One region of the Psychrosphaera sp. genome, then DNA from elsewhere that is predicted to be linked to it. Evidence: predicted binding sites of a transcription regulator. Region 1 holds the regulator's gene; each other region holds the start of a gene.
The links. Region 1 encodes sigma-54, which starts transcription at its own class of promoters, with help from an activator protein. Its sites were predicted from a motif close to GTTGGCACGNNNNTNGNNT; they were not measured.
Positions count from the first base shown of each region.

Region 2: a site for sigma-54 is predicted at 1,462-1,480, ahead of AC4E96_RS02140 (TorF family putative porin). Genes of this name have one in related genera too.
Region 3: a site for sigma-54 is predicted at 1,781-1,799, ahead of AC4E96_RS05010 (diacylglycerol kinase family protein). Genes of this name have one in related genera too.
Region 4: a site for sigma-54 is predicted at 1,298-1,316, ahead of fliE (flagellar hook-basal body complex protein FliE). Genes of this name have one in related genera too.

Region 1 covers NZ_CEYNSH010000008.1:25,481-30,225, forward strand. Annotated here, with positions in the region: gene kdsC (3-deoxy-manno-octulosonate-8-phosphatase KdsC) at 1-39, shown strand, start outside; gene lptC (LPS export ABC transporter periplasmic protein LptC) at 39-587, shown strand; gene lptA (lipopolysaccharide transport periplasmic protein LptA) at 592-1,101, shown strand; gene lptB (LPS export ABC transporter ATP-binding protein) at 1,101-1,826, shown strand; gene AC4E96_RS03885 (RNA polymerase factor sigma-54) at 1,876-3,390, shown strand; gene hpf (ribosome hibernation promoting factor) at 3,423-3,710, shown strand; gene ptsN (PTS IIA-like nitrogen regulatory protein PtsN) at 3,840-4,289, shown strand; gene rapZ (RNase adapter RapZ) at 4,291-4,745, shown strand, end outside.
Region 2 covers NZ_CEYNSH010000004.1:51,826-56,570, forward strand. Annotated here, with positions in the region: gene trpS (tryptophan--tRNA ligase) at 1-584, opposite strand, end outside; gene rpe (ribulose-phosphate 3-epimerase) at 672-1,337, opposite strand; gene AC4E96_RS02140 (TorF family putative porin) at 1,591-2,250, shown strand; gene AC4E96_RS02145 (DUF4404 family protein) at 2,338-2,601, shown strand; gene AC4E96_RS02150 (hypothetical protein) at 2,798-2,992, shown strand; gene AC4E96_RS02155 (SapC family protein) at 3,041-3,766, shown strand; gene AC4E96_RS02160 (GGDEF domain-containing protein) at 3,932-4,745, shown strand, end outside.
Region 3 covers NZ_CEYNSH010000011.1:28,381-33,125, forward strand. Annotated here, with positions in the region: gene AC4E96_RS05005 (phospholipase A) at 1-76, opposite strand, end outside; gene AC4E96_RS05010 (diacylglycerol kinase family protein) at 110-1,741, opposite strand; gene AC4E96_RS05015 (hypothetical protein) at 2,067-2,510, shown strand; gene nhaA (Na+/H+ antiporter NhaA) at 2,500-3,909, shown strand; gene gdhA (NADP-specific glutamate dehydrogenase) at 3,893-4,745, shown strand, end outside.
Region 4 covers NZ_CEYNSH010000024.1:13,141-17,885, reverse strand. Annotated here, with positions in the region: gene fliF (flagellar basal-body MS-ring/collar protein FliF) at 1-775, opposite strand, end outside; gene fliE (flagellar hook-basal body complex protein FliE) at 903-1,256, opposite strand; gene AC4E96_RS08655 (sigma-54-dependent transcriptional regulator) at 1,559-2,929, opposite strand; gene AC4E96_RS08650 (sensor histidine kinase) at 2,926-4,227, opposite strand; gene AC4E96_RS08645 (sigma-54 interaction domain-containing protein) at 4,359-4,745, opposite strand, start outside.

The DNA.
Region 1 (4,745 bases):
GAGTACATTACGTCGGCCGTCTCAGGAACAAGTAGCTAATGCGTTTCCGTTTTATAGTCATAACCTTGTTCATTGGTATCAGCCTTTACTTATGGTATCCGGCGTTCCATGATAGTGACGAACAAATCGATGAAGCAGAGGCGGTCTTAATCCCTGATTTTACTGCACGGTTATTACATCAAGAGCTTTTTGACAATAACGGTAAACTCAAAGAAGAAGTGTTTTCACAAAAAATGGAACACTTTGCAGACTTAAATCTGACCTACTTTGAGCAGCCCGAATTTATCATTTATCAAGATGACCAGCCCTACTGGCGGTTGTCAGCGCAAGTCGGCAACATGCAAGATGGTCGGCTAGTATTAAATGAAGATGTCCAAATGGTGCAATTAAATGACAATGAACTGGTAAATTCGATAAACACCTCTTACATCGAAATAGATCTAAATTCACAATTAGTCACCACAGACAAAAGGTTTGTGATAAAAGGCGTAAATACAACCATTGTTGGTCATGGATTACGCGCAGACCTCAAAGTGGGTCGCTTGCAAATGACAAAACACGTAGAAACGATTCTCAAAGGAAGTTAACTAAATGAAGTTAAACAACATTCTAATTCTAACGTTGGTGTTATTTTTTACGCCTTTAAGTCAGGCTATAAATGATGACTTGCAAATCAAATCGACAGAGCAAGATTTAAACTTTAAGAAAAACACCATGTTTTTTAAAGGTAATGTCATCATCAATCAAGGTAATATGAAAATTGCCGCGGATGAGCTTTACGTTGTAACAAAAGACGGTGTCGGTGAAAAACTTATCGCCAAAGGTAATCCCGCCACATTTACGCAAATAAACCCAGAAGGAGATGACTTAGAAGCTAATGCTAACGAAGTTGTCTACTTAGTTAACGATCGAATCTTAGAACTTAAGGGGAGCGCCAAATATCGTCAGGGCGGCTCGTTCGTTGACAGTGCAAACGGTAACATTACTTTTGATTTAGTTCGCCAACGTGTAAAAGCAATAGGCGATACTGAAAACGGTGGCCGTGTCACCACAACTATTAAAATCAAGCCAAAATCAAAAGACGACTCAGAGAATAACTAATGACGAAATTGGTAGCACAGCATTTAGCCAAAGCCTACAAAAACAGACAAGTCGTTAAAGACGTAAGTCTATCTGTTGAAGCCGGTCAGGTTGTCGGTTTACTAGGGCCAAACGGCGCAGGTAAAACAACAACGTTTTATATGATTGTTGGCCTTGTGCCGAACGACAAAGGCTTGATACAGCTCGACGACATTGACCTGAGTCACGAACCGATGCACGTTCGAGCTCGCAAAGGAATTGGTTATTTACCACAAGAGTCGTCAATATTTAGAAAATTAACGGTTTCTGAAAACATCATGTCTGTGCTGCAAATGCGCAAGGACATAGACGCAAACCAGCAAGCAGACTTACTTGATGATTTAATTGCCGAATTTCACATCGACCACATCCGTGACAGTCAAGGAATGGCGCTGTCTGGTGGTGAACGTCGCCGAGTTGAAATCGCGCGTGCACTTGCCGCCGATCCGAAGATTATTTTACTCGACGAACCGTTTGCAGGCGTTGATCCAATTTCAGTCATCGACATCAAAAAGATCATCCAACAACTGACAGCAAAAGGCATCGGTGTATTAATCACTGACCACAATGTTCGAGAAACACTTGATGTCTGCGAAAAAGCCTATATCGTTAGTCATGGAGAGCTGATTGCTGAAGGTACGCCTGCTGAAGTACTAGAAAGTGAGATTGTTAAGCAAGTTTATCTTGGTGACCAGTTTAAACTTTGATAATTTATACAACAAGAAAGTTAATTAAGTCAGTAAGTTCCGGGAATAAATGAGACCAACACTACAACTCAAAATGGGTCAGCAGTTAACAATGACCCCACAGCTGCAACAAGCGATTCGTTTGCTGCAATTGTCGTCTTTGGAACTGCAACAAGAAATTCAAGAAGCGCTAGATAGCAACCCATTGCTCGAATCAGAAGATGACTCTAATTACGACAGCGCTCCGGAGTCATCAGACAATACAGACGACAACTTTCAAGCTGAATCGGCACAGGAGTCACTCAACGGGAGCAATGACGACGCAGGCGATGATATCGAGTGGACCAAAGACGAGATAAGTACCAACGAAGCACTCCAGGATCAGACGATAAGCGACGACCTGCCAACAGACTCTTCTTGGGACGATTACATGAGTGCTGCACCTGCTAGTTCTGGTCCAGCTTATGAAGGTGAAGATACGGTTTATCAAGGTGAGACCACCACTAATATCCAAGATCACCTGCGCTGGCAGTTAAACCTCTCACCATTTTCCGATGATGACCTTGCTATTGCGACAGCAATCATCGACGCCATTGATGAAAAAGGATTTTTAACCGTATCTGCAGAAGATATTGTCGAAGCAGTTGATATTGAAGACGTCGAAATCGAAGAAGTCGAAGCCGTTTTAAAACGTGTACAGAATTTTGACCCTATCGGTGTTGCCTGTCGTGGGCTGCAAGAGTGTATGGTTGTTCAATTAAAACAATACAGCGATGATACACCGTGGAAACAAGAAGCCATTGACCTTATTCAAGAACACATCGACTTATTGGCCAACCGCGACTATCGCACCATCATTCGCAAGACAAAACTAAAAGAAAACGACTTAAAAGAAACCTTAGAACTTATCCAACAACTCAATCCAAATCCGGCTAGCATTGTCATCAAAGATGAAATTGATTATGTAATTCCGGACGTTAGCGTCGTTAAGAAAAAAGGTCGTTGGATTGTTGAGCTAAATTCCAATTCTATGCCTAAAATTAAAGTGAACGAACAATATGCTTCGTTGTCTAAAACGGCAAAGAACAATTCCGATGCACAATTTGTTCGTTCTCATTTACAAGAAGCTAAGTGGTTTATCAAAAGTTTGGAAAGTAGAAACGACACCTTGTTAAAAGTATCTAATTGCATTGTGCAACAACAACAAGCATTTTTCGAGTATGGGCCAGAAGCAATGAAGCCTATGGTACTCAACGACGTGGCAGAAATGGTTGATATGCATGAGTCCACGATCTCTCGTGTGACCACGCAAAAGTACATGCACACTCCTAGAGGAATATTTGAACTCAAATACTTCTTCTCAAGTCACGTAAGTACCGAAAACGGTGGTGAGTGTTCCTCAACCGCTATCCGTGCATTAATTAAAAAATTAGTCGCCGCTGAAAACCAAGCAAAACCGCTCAGTGACAGTAAAATTGCTGATATTCTGGCCGAACAGGGCATCCAAGTAGCCAGAAGAACTATCGCAAAATACCGGGAATCGTTAAACATTCCCCCTTCAAACCAAAGAAAACGATTAGTGTAGTTTCACTATTCAATCAAAAGAAGGAAGAGCATATGCAAATTAACCTAACTTGTCGTCATGTCGATGCAACAGAGTCCCTAAAAGATTATGTTGATACGAAATTTGCAAAACTAGAACGTCATTTTGATCATATTAATAACGTCCATGTGATTTTAGACGTAGAAAAGCTAATTCAACGCGCAGAAGCGACCATGCATGTTAATGGAGGTGAGCTTTTTGCAACCTCAGAGCACAGTGACATGTATGCAGCGATTGATTCTTTAATTGATAAACTAGACCGACAGGTCAAAAAACATAAAGAGAAGTTAACTCGTCATTAGAGGACCATTGAGCTGGCGCACATCGCCAGCTCTCGGCAATCGACCCGAGTATATTTAGGAGCGCTATGGACTGCACTCCTTAACCCATCTTTTGAAGTAAAATCAAAAGAACGAAGCAGTATTAAAGCCATGAAATTAAAAGTACTCTTGCAACCAGAATGCACCAAAGTGCTTTCCGATTGCCAAAGCAAAAAGAAAATTCTCGAGCACATTGCTGAGATAGCAAGTAGTCAATCTCCAGAACTGAATTGTACCGAAGTACTGTCCAGCCTTCTGAATCGTGAAAAGCTTGGAAGTACAGGAATAGGGAATGGAGTGGCGATTCCTCACGGTAAAATCAAAGCCGACGGCTCTCCAGTGGCAGTTTTGTTAGTTAGTCACCCAGCTGTTAAGTATGATGCCATAGACAATCGCCCCGTCGATGTGTTTTGTGCATTGCTTGTCCCAGAAGATCAATGTGACGTACACCTACAAACGTTAGCAAGCATCGCTGAAATCTTTGACAATAAAGAGATTTTACGTAAGATTCGTAGTGCGAAGACGGATAATGACCTATATCAAATAATTGAAGCCGCGTAATATGCATATTTTTATTGTGAGTGGCCGTTCAGGCTCAGGGAAGACAGTTGTACTTAGGGTTTTAGAAGACTTAGGGTATTACTGCGTAGACAATTTACCAGTAAACCTGCTACCTGCACTTTCGCACTCACTGGCAACTAACTATCCACAAGTTGCTGTCAGCATTGATGTTCGTAACATCCCGAGCTCAGAACAAGAGCTACTCGATAATCTTGATTTTCTACCTAAAGGCGTAAAAACCACGGTAATGTACATCGACGCTAAAGATGACGTTCTTATTCGTCGCTATAGTGAAACCCGTCGACTTCACCCTCTGTCAAAAGGTGAAAACTCATTACCTGACGCCATTGAAGAAGAGAGAAAACTACTCGATGCGTTAGCCACAAGAGCAGACTTATACATAGATACATCTGAATTGAACGTGCATCAATTAACCGAAATGATCCGCGAAAAGAT
Region 2 (4,745 bases), on a different contig from region 1:
ATCTTCTTCAATGGATCTTGAAGGCTCATTACACGTGCACCAAACTGAGGAATTTGCGGATCTGGAACTGTGAAAACGTCGCCATATAAGTTGTTAAAACGAGTCGCAATATCACGAGTCAGCTCTAAGTGTTGCTTTTGGTCTTCACCCACCGGTACGCGATCAGCTTGGTAAAGTAAAATGTCAGCCGCTTGTAGAACAGGATAACTGAACAAACCAACGTTAACATTGTTGCTGTGCTTTGAGGATTTATCCTTAAACTGAGTCATTCGGTTTAATTCACCCATTTGCGCATAGCAGTTGAGTACCCACGCTAACTGAGCGTGTTCGCGAACATGAGATTGAACAAATAACGCAGACTTATCTGGGTCGATACCGCACGCGGTATATAATGCAACGCCATCTAATACACGACTTTTTAGTACTTCGGGCTCTTGACGCACGGTCAAAGCGTGTAAGTCGACCAACATAAAATAGCAGTCATTGTCATCTTGCATCGTACGCCATTGATTGATTGCACCAATGTAGTTACCGATTGTCATGCCGCCTGTTGGTTGAATACCACTGAGTACTGTACTTGTCATTGTTTTTGCCGTTTTGAAGTTAGTTACGTTTAAAAAGTGCGCCATTGTAACCCGATTACAAATTGGCGCAACGAATTGAAGGATTAATTAGGCTAAGTTGGCGATAATTTGGGCGACTCTGGCCGCTCGGTTTTCGGCATTGAATATTGCCGAGCCCATTACGAATGTGTCCGCACCACAATCGGCAATTTCTCGGACATTGTCTTGGTTTACACCACCGTCAACTGAGATGCGTATCGAATATCCTGATTGGTCTATTTTGGCGCGAAGACGCTTTATTTTATCAAGGCTAGCCGGGATGAATGCTTGACCACCAAAGCCAGGGTTTACCGACATGACCAATACAATATCGATAAGTGGCAAAACTTCATCCAACACCTCAATTGGCGTGCCCGGATTGAGGGCAATACCGGCTTTACATCCTGCGTCTTTAATTAACATTAATGAACGGTGTAGATGTTTTGTCGCTTCAGGGTGGATAGTGATCAGGTCTGCGCCAGCCTTGGCAAATTGCTCAATCATGTCATCAACAGGCTCAACCATTAAGTGAACATCAATTGGGGCATCAATTCCGTGCTCTTTTAGTGCTTTACAAATCATCGAACCAAAACTCAAGTTTGGCACATAGTGATTATCCATCACATCAAAATGAACCCACTGGCATCCAGCTGCTAACACCTCATTAACTTCATCGCCTAATTTTGCAAAGTCTGCCGAGAGAATAGAGGGAGATAAAATATATTCGTTTGCCATAATTTTCCTAAAAAGTTTGTTTGGAAAAGCACCAAATAAGGATGCGCTCGCACCAAAATAGCTCAAAAAAACAACTCAAAAAAACCAGCCTAAACAAAAGTCTATGTTTTTCAATTGGATAGCCTTGGGCACAAAAATTGTTACGTTCTAATTATGAATTAAAACCATGCTAACAAGGTTGCGGTCTGCAAGCCTAATTAATTTAAAAAAATAGAACAACTTAAGAATATAAAAAATAAAAGGGAACATCGATATGAAATTAAAAGCTTTATCACTGTCAGTGGCAACAATTATAGCCTCTTCATTATTTACACCTGTATCGGCTATTGCCGAAACATCGGCGAATGTTGGTGTTACTTCAAATTATTTGTGGCGTGGTTTTGAACAAACAGACGGCGACCCTGCGGTGTTTGGTGGTCTGGATTGGGCATCAGAAGATGGTTTTTATGTTGGTACTTGGGCGTCTACTGTAGATGGTGCTGATGCGGAAGTTGATTTGTACGGTGGCTATGCTTTTACAAGTGGTGATGTAGATTATGACTTGGGATATATCATTTATCTTTATCCAGGAGCGACAGACTTAAACTTCTCTGAGATATATGCATTGGCGAGTTTGGGTCAATTCTCTGTTGGTGCATGGGTGCTTGCAGAGGCAGATGGTCTAGATTTTGGCGATACACTTTATTTGGAAGCTGGTTATGAGCTGCCGATTGATGATGATAGTGGTGTGACTTTTCATGTTGGCCATTACTCGGGCGACGCATTTGACAATAACTCCCTCGATTTAAAAGTAGAGTATGGTTACAAAGGATTTAATGTTGGCTTGTCTAAGGTTCAAATTACGGATGTAGACATTGATGAAACAGAAGAAGTGAAATTATATGCTGGATATAGTGTTTCCTTTGACCTGTAAATTACTAAACCTAAATAGTGATTTGTGATTTCACATTTTATTACTTCCTGTCTAAGCTTAAGTTAGGTTTAGACAGAGGAGTAAGTCATGTTACCGTCCGATCTTGTAGACTCGTTAGCTAAGTTACATGCCGAGTTAGAAACAACCAAAAATGTTGATCCACAAGTCATTGAGCAAGTTCGTGAGTTAGATCGCCAAGTCAGTGAAATGATAAAGTCTAATGAGCTTCAAGCCGAGCAAACAATAGAGTCACAGTTGTTAGCGCTCGAAGCTCGGTTCGCTTCAGAACACCCTACCTTAGAACGCATAACCAGAGAGGTGATCGACCGTTTGGCAATGATGGGGATTTAATTCTCTAATCAAAAGCAATCCACTACAAATTCACTTCTGATGTTATAAAACGCATACTTTATATAGCCACAGGACCTAAATGTGGCTGAAATATCACCAAGTAAAAAATAAATCCGTTTTTTCTGTTGCGACGCGCTTTAATTTTAGCTTATTGTCCTCATGTAGATTCTAAGTTATCAACATGTAGAAAACACAGATGGACTTTTCATCCTTGAACAAACTTTCTGCAAATACATTTAACAAGCAAAAAGCAATGATTAAAAATGTATTAGCAGGCAAACCCGTTAAATGTCCTACATGTCAGCAACCAGTTTTACTTTCGAGTGCCGATGAGCAACTCAGTTTAAAATGCGCAAAGGGTTGTACAGATATACTGTTAGACAAAGAATAATAATATTTAAGCGCGACATAGCGCATGGAACTTTTTGGAGAAGGCCTCATGGCAACTGATTATCAAGCATTACACAACGAAACGCACAGAAACGTAAAAATTGCGCCAAAGAAAAGCGTTGAAGATCTAAAAAACCAACATGCTCTTGGTGTTGTAGTTCAAGAATTCGCATTAGCGGCAGCTGAATTCCCAGTTGTTTTTGTAAAAGACGAAAAAGCAGGCGCAACATTCCCTGTTGTTATTTTAGGTGTTGAGCAAAACACAAACTTATTCGTTACAGAAGAAAACAAATGGGCGGCTCGTTACGTTCCAGCTCGCTACACACACGTACCATTAAGCGTTATTCCTCACCAAGAAGACGAAAACCGCTTTGCAATCGCAATTAACATGGCAAGTGACATCGTAAGTGAAAAAGAAGGCCAAGCGCTATTCAATGAAGATGGTTCAGAAACAGAGCACTTGTTAGAGCGCAAAAAAGCATTGATGTCTTACGTCGAAAACGAAAAAGTAACACGTGCATTCATCGAAGCATTAGAAGAAATGGAGCTACTTGTTCCTAAAAACATCAACGTAAAAGTGATGGAGCGTGAATACAACTTAAACGGTCTATTAATGGTTGATGAGAAGAAGTTAAACGAGCTGTCTGATGAGCAATTCCTTAAACTTCGTAGCCGTGGTTTCTTAGGCCCGATTTATGCGCACCTAAGTTCAATGCACAAAGTTGCAGACTTAATTGAACGTCAAGGCGCAAAATTAAGAGCTGAAGCTGAATAAGCATCACTAACTTAATTAGAAGTATTTGATAGAAAAGCTCGTCCTAGAACGAGCTTTTTTGTATCTGTACAGAATAACCTTGGTACATAAAGTGCCGAATCGATTTAATGAGATAAACTCTAAGGATGGTGTTTTGAACCAAAAGGGGTAGGAGAATACCTGCTTATGGAAAATGAAAACCTAAAACACGGCCAAGCAGAGATTGAAATGCCGCTTGGTAACCAGTTTATAAGGTTCTTACCACTAAAAATGTGGTCTAAAGGTGGTGAAACTCGCCGCCTATTCATCATATGGTTTTGTTTAAGCCTATTGGTCATTCCGATGGGTATGCTTACACGACTTTTTGAGTGGACAGGTGTTGCGGTCGATCTTGGCCCACAAACCATTTATCTAACCTTGTATTTACCAATGATTTTTTGTGTGCCATTAGTGCTTTGGTTGGGCTTTTGGTGGGCCGCTATTCCAGCCTACTTATCTACGTTTTTGGTGGCACTTATAGGTGGTATGCCTATAGAGTGGATAGCTGTCTTTTCATTTGCCAACCCTATCGCTCTCGCTATGTACTTCATGTTTTATCGCATCACACCTATGCGCACTGATCTAAGAGGCGCAGAGTCGCTAGTGAGCTTTTTATTAATCTCCTTAGTCGCTTCGTTAGCTGGCTCAATTGGTGCTTTTATCTGGGCATTAACAAATAATGTAGGTTTAAATGAGGCTCACCCTGTTTGGCTGGGCTGGTGGCTTGGCGGTTGGCTGCAAGCCGTGCTAATCGTAGGTCCTATACTTTATTTTATTGGACCTTGGGTAGGACCTAAATTACTTCGAATCAAAGACAGCGCTCTACATATAAAAAGTGCTAAAGGTGCGATGTTAGCCATGGTGACCTCTTTCTTAGTGGTCGTGGTTTGTTTTGTTGGGGCCGGTCGGATTGTTAGTCTCAAGCAGCTGAATAACATTGATTGGGCTGGTGGTCAGTCAA
Region 3 (4,745 bases), on a different contig from region 1:
GTGCTTCTGCATAGGCAGTTTGATCAAAACAAAGGCTAAAAACCAACGGTAACCAACAGGCCATTTTTTTAAACACGATAATACTTCTCCTTGTGTTGCGTAATGTGAATTAATGAATTACTGATGACAACAATACATTTAAAGATGATGGTTTGATAGAAACCTTAACGGAATCACAAGCATAAGTTTCACCGTCAATAACATAACCCACTTCAGACTCCGCTTGAATATGAATCTTTTGGGCTGTTCTGGTTTTTATTGCTTCGTTTACATCACTAGAAAATCCGGCCGCTAATAAACTGGCCACATCAACGACTTTTTCTATCGGGTTTTCCGTTGGTTCTAACCAGGTAATATTAAGGAGCCCATCGGTATAGTCTGGTTCACCTTCTCCCTGGGCTAGAAGGGTCGTTAAAGGTGCAGCATTGGCAATGGCCATACTCGATGTATGTATAGACTGAGCAGGCTCGTCGTCAAACTGGACCATTAATGTCATGGGGGCGTTTTCATGTAAGGCTTGCCAAAACCCATGTAAATAAGCAAATTGGCCGAGTTTATTTTTGGCACTGCGGTCTGCTTTTTTTATCATTTGCTCTTCTATTCCTAATGCTGCTACAAGTAACATTGTCTTGTTGTTACAAACAGCGGTATCGATTGGTGTTACTTTACCCTCTAAAATGTGCTCAAGGGCGGTATCAACCGGAATAAGCTTGCTTTCTACTCCATATAGACTGTGAGCTAGCGCGTTGGCTGTGCCCATGGGTAAAATACCAAACTTTATGTCCGTCCCAACGAGGACAGAGGCGACTTCAGCCAATGTACCATCACCTCCAGCCGCAATAACGACGCTTGCCCCGGCGTTTTTGGCTTGTTCTGCTAATTCTTGGGCATTTGTTTCAGGTGTGGTCTCAACGACTTGAAGATTAAACTGTTCACCTAAGCGATTTTCAACTTCCGCTCGGTGTTTTGGCCATTTTCCTTTACCAGAAACTGGGTTTCCAATTACCCAAGCTGGGCTGAATAGTTTAATGATTCCCTCTTCTCGATATTTTATTAGTCGCTTTAACTGGCTCTTGTTTAAACCAGCTTGACTTCGAATATCGGTTATACTTTCGAGCACCTCTCTTGGACTTAGATCCGGATGTTTTGCTAATAAGTATGCCGCAACACAGAACAATGAACGACCCCGTCCCAACGCGCAATGCACCAGCACTGGTTTGCCCTGAGAACGTTTAGAGTCCATCCAATTTAGTGCTTGTCGCAATTGGGTTTTGGTTGGGCTTTGGTGATCCAAAATCGGAATATTGAGATAATCAATGTCCATGAAATGACTACTCCAATCTAAAGCATCAAACTCACAAGTAACATCTAATACTGCTCCTATATTTTGATCGTCCAGAGTGAGTGCTTCATCGGCACTTAATCGACTCGCCAAATAAATATCATCTTTAATATGATGGACAAAATGTCGGTTTGATTTTGAGTCTTTCGCCTTTTCAATTTTGTTGTACAACTGAACGCCAAACATAAAAGGGAAGAACAAAACCCTGATAATAGAGGGGATAGAACCATCGGAGCGCTTTCTGAATATTTTGGGCTGTTTGGTGAGGTATGCGATAAAGACTAAAAACAAAGACAGTCCAATCCAGCACAACAAAACAGCAGCAACAACACTGTTTACCATGGTTGCTAATGCGATTAATAACAAGCTAACTAACCCATAAATGTACTCTACGTACATAGTTTCTCCTTGATGATTCTCGTTTGGACCTACTTAACTAAGCCAAAACTGTGCCGGACTGATAAGTTACTGATAAGTATGGATTAGCTTTGTAGAAAAGCGAATTTTTTGAAGTGAAATCTATTTAGGCTGTAATTTTTACAGGACAAGGGTGTTATTACTTCATAATGGGAGCCGGTCTGTGTATCAAAAATAAGACTTAGATTTTATAAGTTAATGACTTGTTTGATCTTTTATATCGATAAATAGGTTGGCACAGAGTTGGCTTAGTCATATCTAAATAAAAGAGTAAGTAAGTCAAAGTAGTAAAGCCGAGGTGCATACAATGAATAGTTTGAAAAATTCATTGTCTCTTCAATTCAATGAGGCAAGCGAATTTTATTACCAGCTCGCCACGTTTGTGAGTGACCTGACAGTAAAACATGCCTTATTAAAAGTTGCAGATGTTTTTAAAACTCTACGCAATAGAGCTAACCAAGTTCCGGTATCTTCAGAGGGGCAAAGCTGGATTAGTGAACTATCCTTCGAGTGGGATAGTAAATTTGAACAGTTACAAGCGGGGAATCCCGCGCAACCACACTTGTCGTTACTAGAGCAACGCCTCCAAATTGAAAAGCGCAATATGCAGCTGTTACAGCAAGCATCAGGTCAAGCTGAACAAAAGGAAGTAAAGCGCTGGTTGGCTGACATCACTGCAATTTATATCGACGCTCTTGATACATTGACGTCATGCTCACAAAAAAAGGAACTGAGTTGTAATGAACAATAATCCATTAAATGAAAACAATACTGCCGATGTTCCTGATATAGAAAGAAAGGTTGAAAAGGTTCTTCATCCTTTTCAACGATTTATTCACGATCAAACAACCAGTAGTAAGATGCTATTTTTGTTCACTATTTTAGCTTTGTTGATTGCCAACTTAGGAGGTTCAAATACGCTGGTAGATTTCTTTCATACTTATGTTGGTTTTGCCATTAATGACACTCTTTATCAGATGAGCCTTCTTCACTGGATAAACGATGGTTTAATGGCTTTGTTTTTCTTGTTATTGGGTATGGAGATTAAAAGAGAGGTATTAGTCGGCGAGCTCAGTAAGCCGGGAAATCTGACACCTGTATTGGCAGCCGCTGGTGCAGGAATGGTATTTCCAGCACTGATTTTTTACGCCTTTAATGCAGGGACACCATTTGAAGCAGGTTGGGGAATACCCATGGCGACAGATACCGCATTTGCTGTTGGTGTTCTTGCTCTTCTCGGTGGCCGTGTACCTATTGCGGCATTTTCATTTCTTACTGGATTGGCGATTATTGACGATATCGGTGCTATTTTAGTTATCGCCTTCTTTTACACCGAAACCTTAAACTTTTACGCACTGGGCTTTACCGCGTTATTTACCGGCTTGATGTTGTTATTGAACATATTAGGTATTAGACGACCGTTTCTTTATTTTTTGGTCGGGATTTGTTTGTGGTTGGCCGTATTGAGTTCGGGTATTCACGCGACGATTGCAGGTATTTTAATAGCGCTAACCATTCCTGCTAGACCCAAAACCCAACCAGTGATCCTATCAGAGCGACTCTCCCACTTGTCCCAGCGCTTCCAAAATGTGATTCAAAATCGAGCAGACGACAAACCTGTGCTTGCCTCTAAAACTCAGCATGAGTTAGCAGACGAACTCAAACGTACAGCCAACCAAGCAACGACACCGCTTAGACGATGGGAGCGTTACCTGCATGTCCCAGTAGGGCTAATGGTGTTACCCATTTTTGCCTTCGCTAATTCTGGCGTTGAGTTCAATGCTGAGCGTTTTGAGCAAACGTTAGAAAGTCCTTTAGCGTGGGGAATATGCCTTGGGTTAATTGTCGGTAAAGGGCTCGGTATTCCATTACTCTCGTGGGTAGTAGTTAAAAGCAAATTGGGTGTATTGCCTGAGGGTTTAACGATGAGACACATGTTTGGCTTGGGAATGCTGGGAGCCATTGGCTTTACCATGTCTATTTTTATTACAGGATTGGGCTTTGAGAACAACTTTGAAGCTCAAGCAATTTCTAAATCCGCAATATTATTTACCTCACTCCTTTCGGGTGTGATAGGTTATTTGTTGTTCAGATTTTCAACACCCAAAGCTGACTGTCCAGAAGGAGTGTCCATTGAAGACAAAGCATGAGTACATACAATCGCTAAAAGAACAAATTGAACAGCGTAACCCTAATCAGCAGGAGTTTATTCAAGCTGTGATGGAGATCCTTGAAAACGTCGCGGATGAGCTGATAGAAAATGAAGAGTTTCAGCGATATCGTATTTTTGAGCGTCTTACTGAGCCTGACCGAATTGTCAGCTTTAAGATTGAGTGGCTCGATGATAACGGCGAAGCTCAATTAAATCGGGGTTGGCGAGTACAACAATCAAATTTAATTGGACCTTACAAAGGTGGACTAAGGTTCCATCCCACTGTTAATGAGTCGGTGATAAAGTTTTTGGCTTTTGAGCAGTGCTTTAAAAATGCATTAACCGGATTACCCCTTGGCGGTGGTAAAGGTGGTTCAGACTTTAATCCTAAAGGCAAAAGCGACCATGAAATTATGAGTTTTTGTCAGGCATTTATGACCGCACTATACAGGCATATTGGTCCATCGACGGATGTTCCAGCTGGTGATATCAATGTTGGTGCACGTGAAATTGGTTATTTGTACGGTCAGTATAGAAAGATAAAAAATGAATTTTCAGGTGTTCTAACTGGTAAAGCCGTAGGCATGGGTGGCTCGTTAGCGCGCACAGAAGCGACCGGTTACGGTGTTATTTATTTTCTCGAACATGTGTTAGCCAATAAAGACTTAGATTTAGAAGACAAAACATTAGCCATATCTGGAGCAGGTAATGTCGCGCTTAATGCGGCTCATAAAGCAATTGAGAAGGGCGCAACAGTAATTACTTTGTCCAACTCTCGGGGCGCATTAGTTAAACCTAGTGGCTTTAATACTGAGGATGTTGCGTGGCTAATTA
Region 4 (4,745 bases), on a different contig from region 1:
GTGACAAAATCGCATTAATTTTTTGTAAGTACTCATCTTCGCGCTTTTGTTCAATTTCGAACTGCTTGCGTGATAACGCTGATAAAGAGTTTTGTGACCCAGAATTTAGTAAACGGCCATTTTGGTCGGTAACGGTTACTCGAGTCGTAGACAAACCTTGTACGGCCGATGCGACAATGTCGACAATGCTGTCAGTTTCTTCTGCTTTGAGCATACGACCGCGTTTAAGAGTGACGACCACCGTCGCTGATGGTTCCTTAGTATGGCGAGCAAAAATATTTTGTTTTGGAATCGCTAGCAAAACTCGTGCACGACTAACCGAATTTAGTTCTTCAATTGTGCGTGCAAGTTGCTGCTCTCGGCTGTGTTTCAATCGCTCAGTTTCCATGCGCTGACTGACACCAAAACCAGTGTCTTGCATTAGAATGTCTGCACCTTCAGACGGTCCTTGGTTTAAACCACCACGAGCCAATGACAACTTAATGTCTTGATATTGGTCGGATGGAACTTTAATCGTGTTTTGCTCTAACACGTATTCAATTTTCTGGGCGTCTAAATAATCGAGTGTTTCAATTAACTGTTCGGTTTCAAACTGGCCTAACGGACGCATTTCAGGTTCACGTGACCACATAAAAATAATGATGGTAATGGCGATACAAATGACCAAGGCCAAAATCAAGGCACCTTGACGCAACACTTCGGCGCTTGAAACGGCACTTAAAAAGCCAGATTTTTGCTCTTCAATATTATCGCCATCTCCGTTGAGCGACACCATATCATTACCAATATCTTGGCCTGGCGCTGCTACTTGAGTTGATAATTCGTCTGCCACGTTAAACCCTTAATTCTCTATTCGTTACAACGACACTAACGTCAAAAACTTAAAGCCGATAAGCCTATGCTTAAACCGGCATACTCATAATAGTTTTGTATGATTCAACTAACTTATTTCGAACTTGAACCGTTGCCTCAAATGCAACGCCAGCCTTCGAAGATGCAATCATAGCTTCAGCAAGTGATACTGAACGGTCGCCCATCTCAACGGCGTTTTTCAACTCGCCGGATTTGGCTTGGAGGTCGTTCACGTTGTCCACTGCTTGCTTAAGTAGTTCACCAAAGTTGGCTGATGACGGATTATTTACCTTTTGAACTTGGTTAAAAGGATTAATGTCATTGTTTGGACGAATCGTTTGGCCAGTCGCTTGGGACGCCATCGATTGAAGTTCTGCGTATAAGTTGTTCGCTTGAATGTTCATTCGTCTTTCCTCACTTGGGAATCTAATTACCTAAATGAACAAAGCACAAAAGGTGCCAACTTATTTACCAATAAAATCAACAAGTTAAGTTAAAGTTGAAATACAAAAACAGTAAAGGAGGAGTGACAGGTCTTTGACACTGTTCAAAAACAGAATGAAAAAAGTCCACTGCGCTCTATCAGGACGAGCAACAGTGGACAGGAGCTTAACAGGTTTTAATTTTGTTAAATGGGGTGTTTAAATAAATTAATTTAAAGTTGTGCTTTAAATCACGCTTCAACACCAATCACTTGCAAAGTGCGTTAGGCTGGAACTTCAATCCCCTGCTCACGCATTTTGGCTAGTTTATATCTTAGTGTCCGAGGACTAATCCCGAGCTTTTCCGCAACATCTTTTCGCTTGCCATGACAGGCTTGCAATGCGTCCAGAATAATTCGGTTCTCTTGGTCGCGTATTTCGGATTTAAAGCCATTTGGATCTGTACCATTGGCAGCTGAAGATGATGAGTTGCTTGAGGCTTGAATATTCGCCGCGATATTATCAACAGCCACTTCTTCAACCAAAATGTGATCGGCTTCGATACTATCACCCGCACACAAAATCAGTGCACGCTGAATAACATTATCCAGTTCGCGAACATTTCCTGGCCAATGATGCGTAAGAAGTTTAGCTTGAGCTGCCGCGCTCAACTCAGGAATAGAACGACCTTGTTCTACACAATAGCGTTGTAATAAATGCGCCGTAATTGGCAATAGGTCATCTTTGCGCTCAGCCAGTGGTAACCACTTAATTGGAAACACGTTAAGTCGATAATACAAATCTTCTCTGAACTTGCCCTCTTGAACGGCCGCCATCAAATCACGGTTAGACGTTGCCAATACTCTGACATCAAGTTTAATTGTTTTGCGGCTGCCAAGGCGCTCTACTTCGCGCTCTTGCAATATACGCAATAATTTTGCTTGAAGATTTAAATCCATTTCGGTGATTTCATCTAACAAAATAGTGCCGTGTTGTGCTTGTTCAAACTTACCAGGGCAAGCTTGCACTGCACCAGTAAAGGCGCCTTTTTCATAACCAAATAAAGTTGCTTCCAACATATTATCTGGGATCGCAGCGCAGTTAATTGCAATAAAATCATGGTCGGCACGACTTGATTGATCGTGAATATAACGTGCCATCACTTCTTTACCAGAGCCACTCGGCCCAGTGATCATAACGGACGCATCAGATGCCGCAACTCTCGAAGCTAGTTTTAGTAGTTCAATACTTTTTGCATCTGCAACAACTGGGTTGTGTTTTTCTGGTTGCTTAACAGGGGCGTATCGTCCCACCATATTAAGCAATACTTCTGGTGCAAAAGGCTTGGCCATGTAATCAATCGCGCCATACTTCATCGCTTCTACCGCATGATCAATCGTTGCATAGGCCGTCATTAATAAAAATGGCGTATTTGGATAAAGCTTTTTGACTGACTTTAATAAATCCAATCCGCTTAGCCCGCCCATTTGGACATCCGATACGATTATATCGATCACCGTTTCTTTGAGTTTGACTAATGCCATTTCAGCAGAGTCGGCCTCAATGACCGAGTAGCCAGCAATAGAAAGTGTATCAACTAATGCTTCACGTAGACCCGAGTCGTCTTCAACAACTAGTACTTGAGATTGGCTCATGCTAATACCTCCTGACGTTGTGATTCTGCACGCTGAATATCATTTTGTGGTGCTAATTTAATCGGTAAATAAATTGAGAATATGGCACCACCTGACGGTTTGTTGGTGACTTCTACATTACCTTGATGAGCTTGAGCGACCGTTTTAACAACGGACAGGCCAAGACCTGTACCCTGCGAACGGGTGGTATAAAACGGTTCAAATATTTTATCAATGACATCAGATTTGATGCCCGGTCCATTGTCTTCAACAGATATACAGACTTGGTTTGGCTTATTGTCCATTCGTCTTGCAGACAGATGAATTTGCACACCTTCACCAACGACTTGTACCGCATTGTGAACTAGGTTGGTAATAGCACTGGCTAAACTTGTTTTATTTGCCAATAACAAAATATCAGGTTCTGGTAATTCAACTGTCATGGTCCCTGCTTGCTGAACCATTGCATCTGCACCTTGGTGCACACTAGTCAATAACTGTTGTAATGAAACCTGCTCTAGTACTTGATTCTCGCCACTTTTGGCAAACATCAACATGTCATTCACTTGTTTTTCCAGATCACTTAAACGAGAAGACAACTTGGTCACAAAGCTATTTTTCTGTTCAACCTTAAGTCGGCTATTAGATAAGTTGGCAGCGTATAACATGGCCGCAGAAAGTGGTGTTCGAATTTGGTGTGCCAAACTTGCGACCATTCGCCCTAGCGCTGAAACACGTTGTAAATGGCTAATACGTTCTTGTAATTGACGAGTTTCAGTTAAATCAGTCATAACAATTAACTGGCCAGATTTAAGTGGCATCAACTCTAGTTTTACTCGACGTCCCGTATTGAGTGACACTTCATGGCCATCGTCCTCCCGAGGTTTAAAACTACGAGCAATAACAGTACGCCACTTTTCACCTTCTAATGGCTCACCGAGTAATTGAATGGCTTGTTTATTTGCTTGGCGTACCATGCCCTTGTTATCAAGGACAATTATGCCATTGGGAAGTACGTCAACTAAGTGGCTAAGCTCAACATTTTGCTGACGCATTTCATCGATTTGATCTGACGTTAATTCGTCATTCGTCAAAATTCTATCGTTTGAAGCGAGCTTCTCAGCCTCTGATTTAAAAAAGGAATCCGACTTGTCACTGTGTGATGAGGCGACGAAGTCTTTATCAAATGCAGAGAGACTCGCCGATTGATTGTGCTGGGTGTCCGCAAAGCTTCTGAACTTTGACGTGAACGACGCTAATTTAATATTAGCATCGACAACTCGGCGTCCTGACATAACGGTTGATAATCTGGCTGACATAATACTGGCCTCTCTGGTTTTAATACAGAGTGACTAATGCAACCAGAATGCCAAGTTTTTATTCCAATAAAATCAACAACTTAAACCGACTAAAAGCGAATGCCTCAAGGTTCAAATTTTTGACTCAACACTTAATCGTCTTTATTTAGGTCGTATTTTTTCATCTTCTCGACCAATGTTGTACGTCTCAAAGACAGCTGTTCAGCGGCACGAGATACTACATAATCCGAGTTTTGGAGTGCTTGCTCAATAAGATTTACTTCTAGCTCTGCTAGGTATTCTTTTAAATCAAGACCTTCAGGCGGGAGCATGACCGTTGTTGGATCTGCAAAAGTGGTTGCTGACATCACAAAGTCATTTTCTTCATCACCATCATCTTCTTCATCATTGAACGCAAAGATATCGTTAAGCGCTTGACGCTCTAGAATTTCATCTGGGTATTCAGGCACAAACGGTGCTTCGTCTGTGTAACAGTAGCGCTGAGGCAAGTCGTGGACGTCAACCGTTTGATTCGGGAA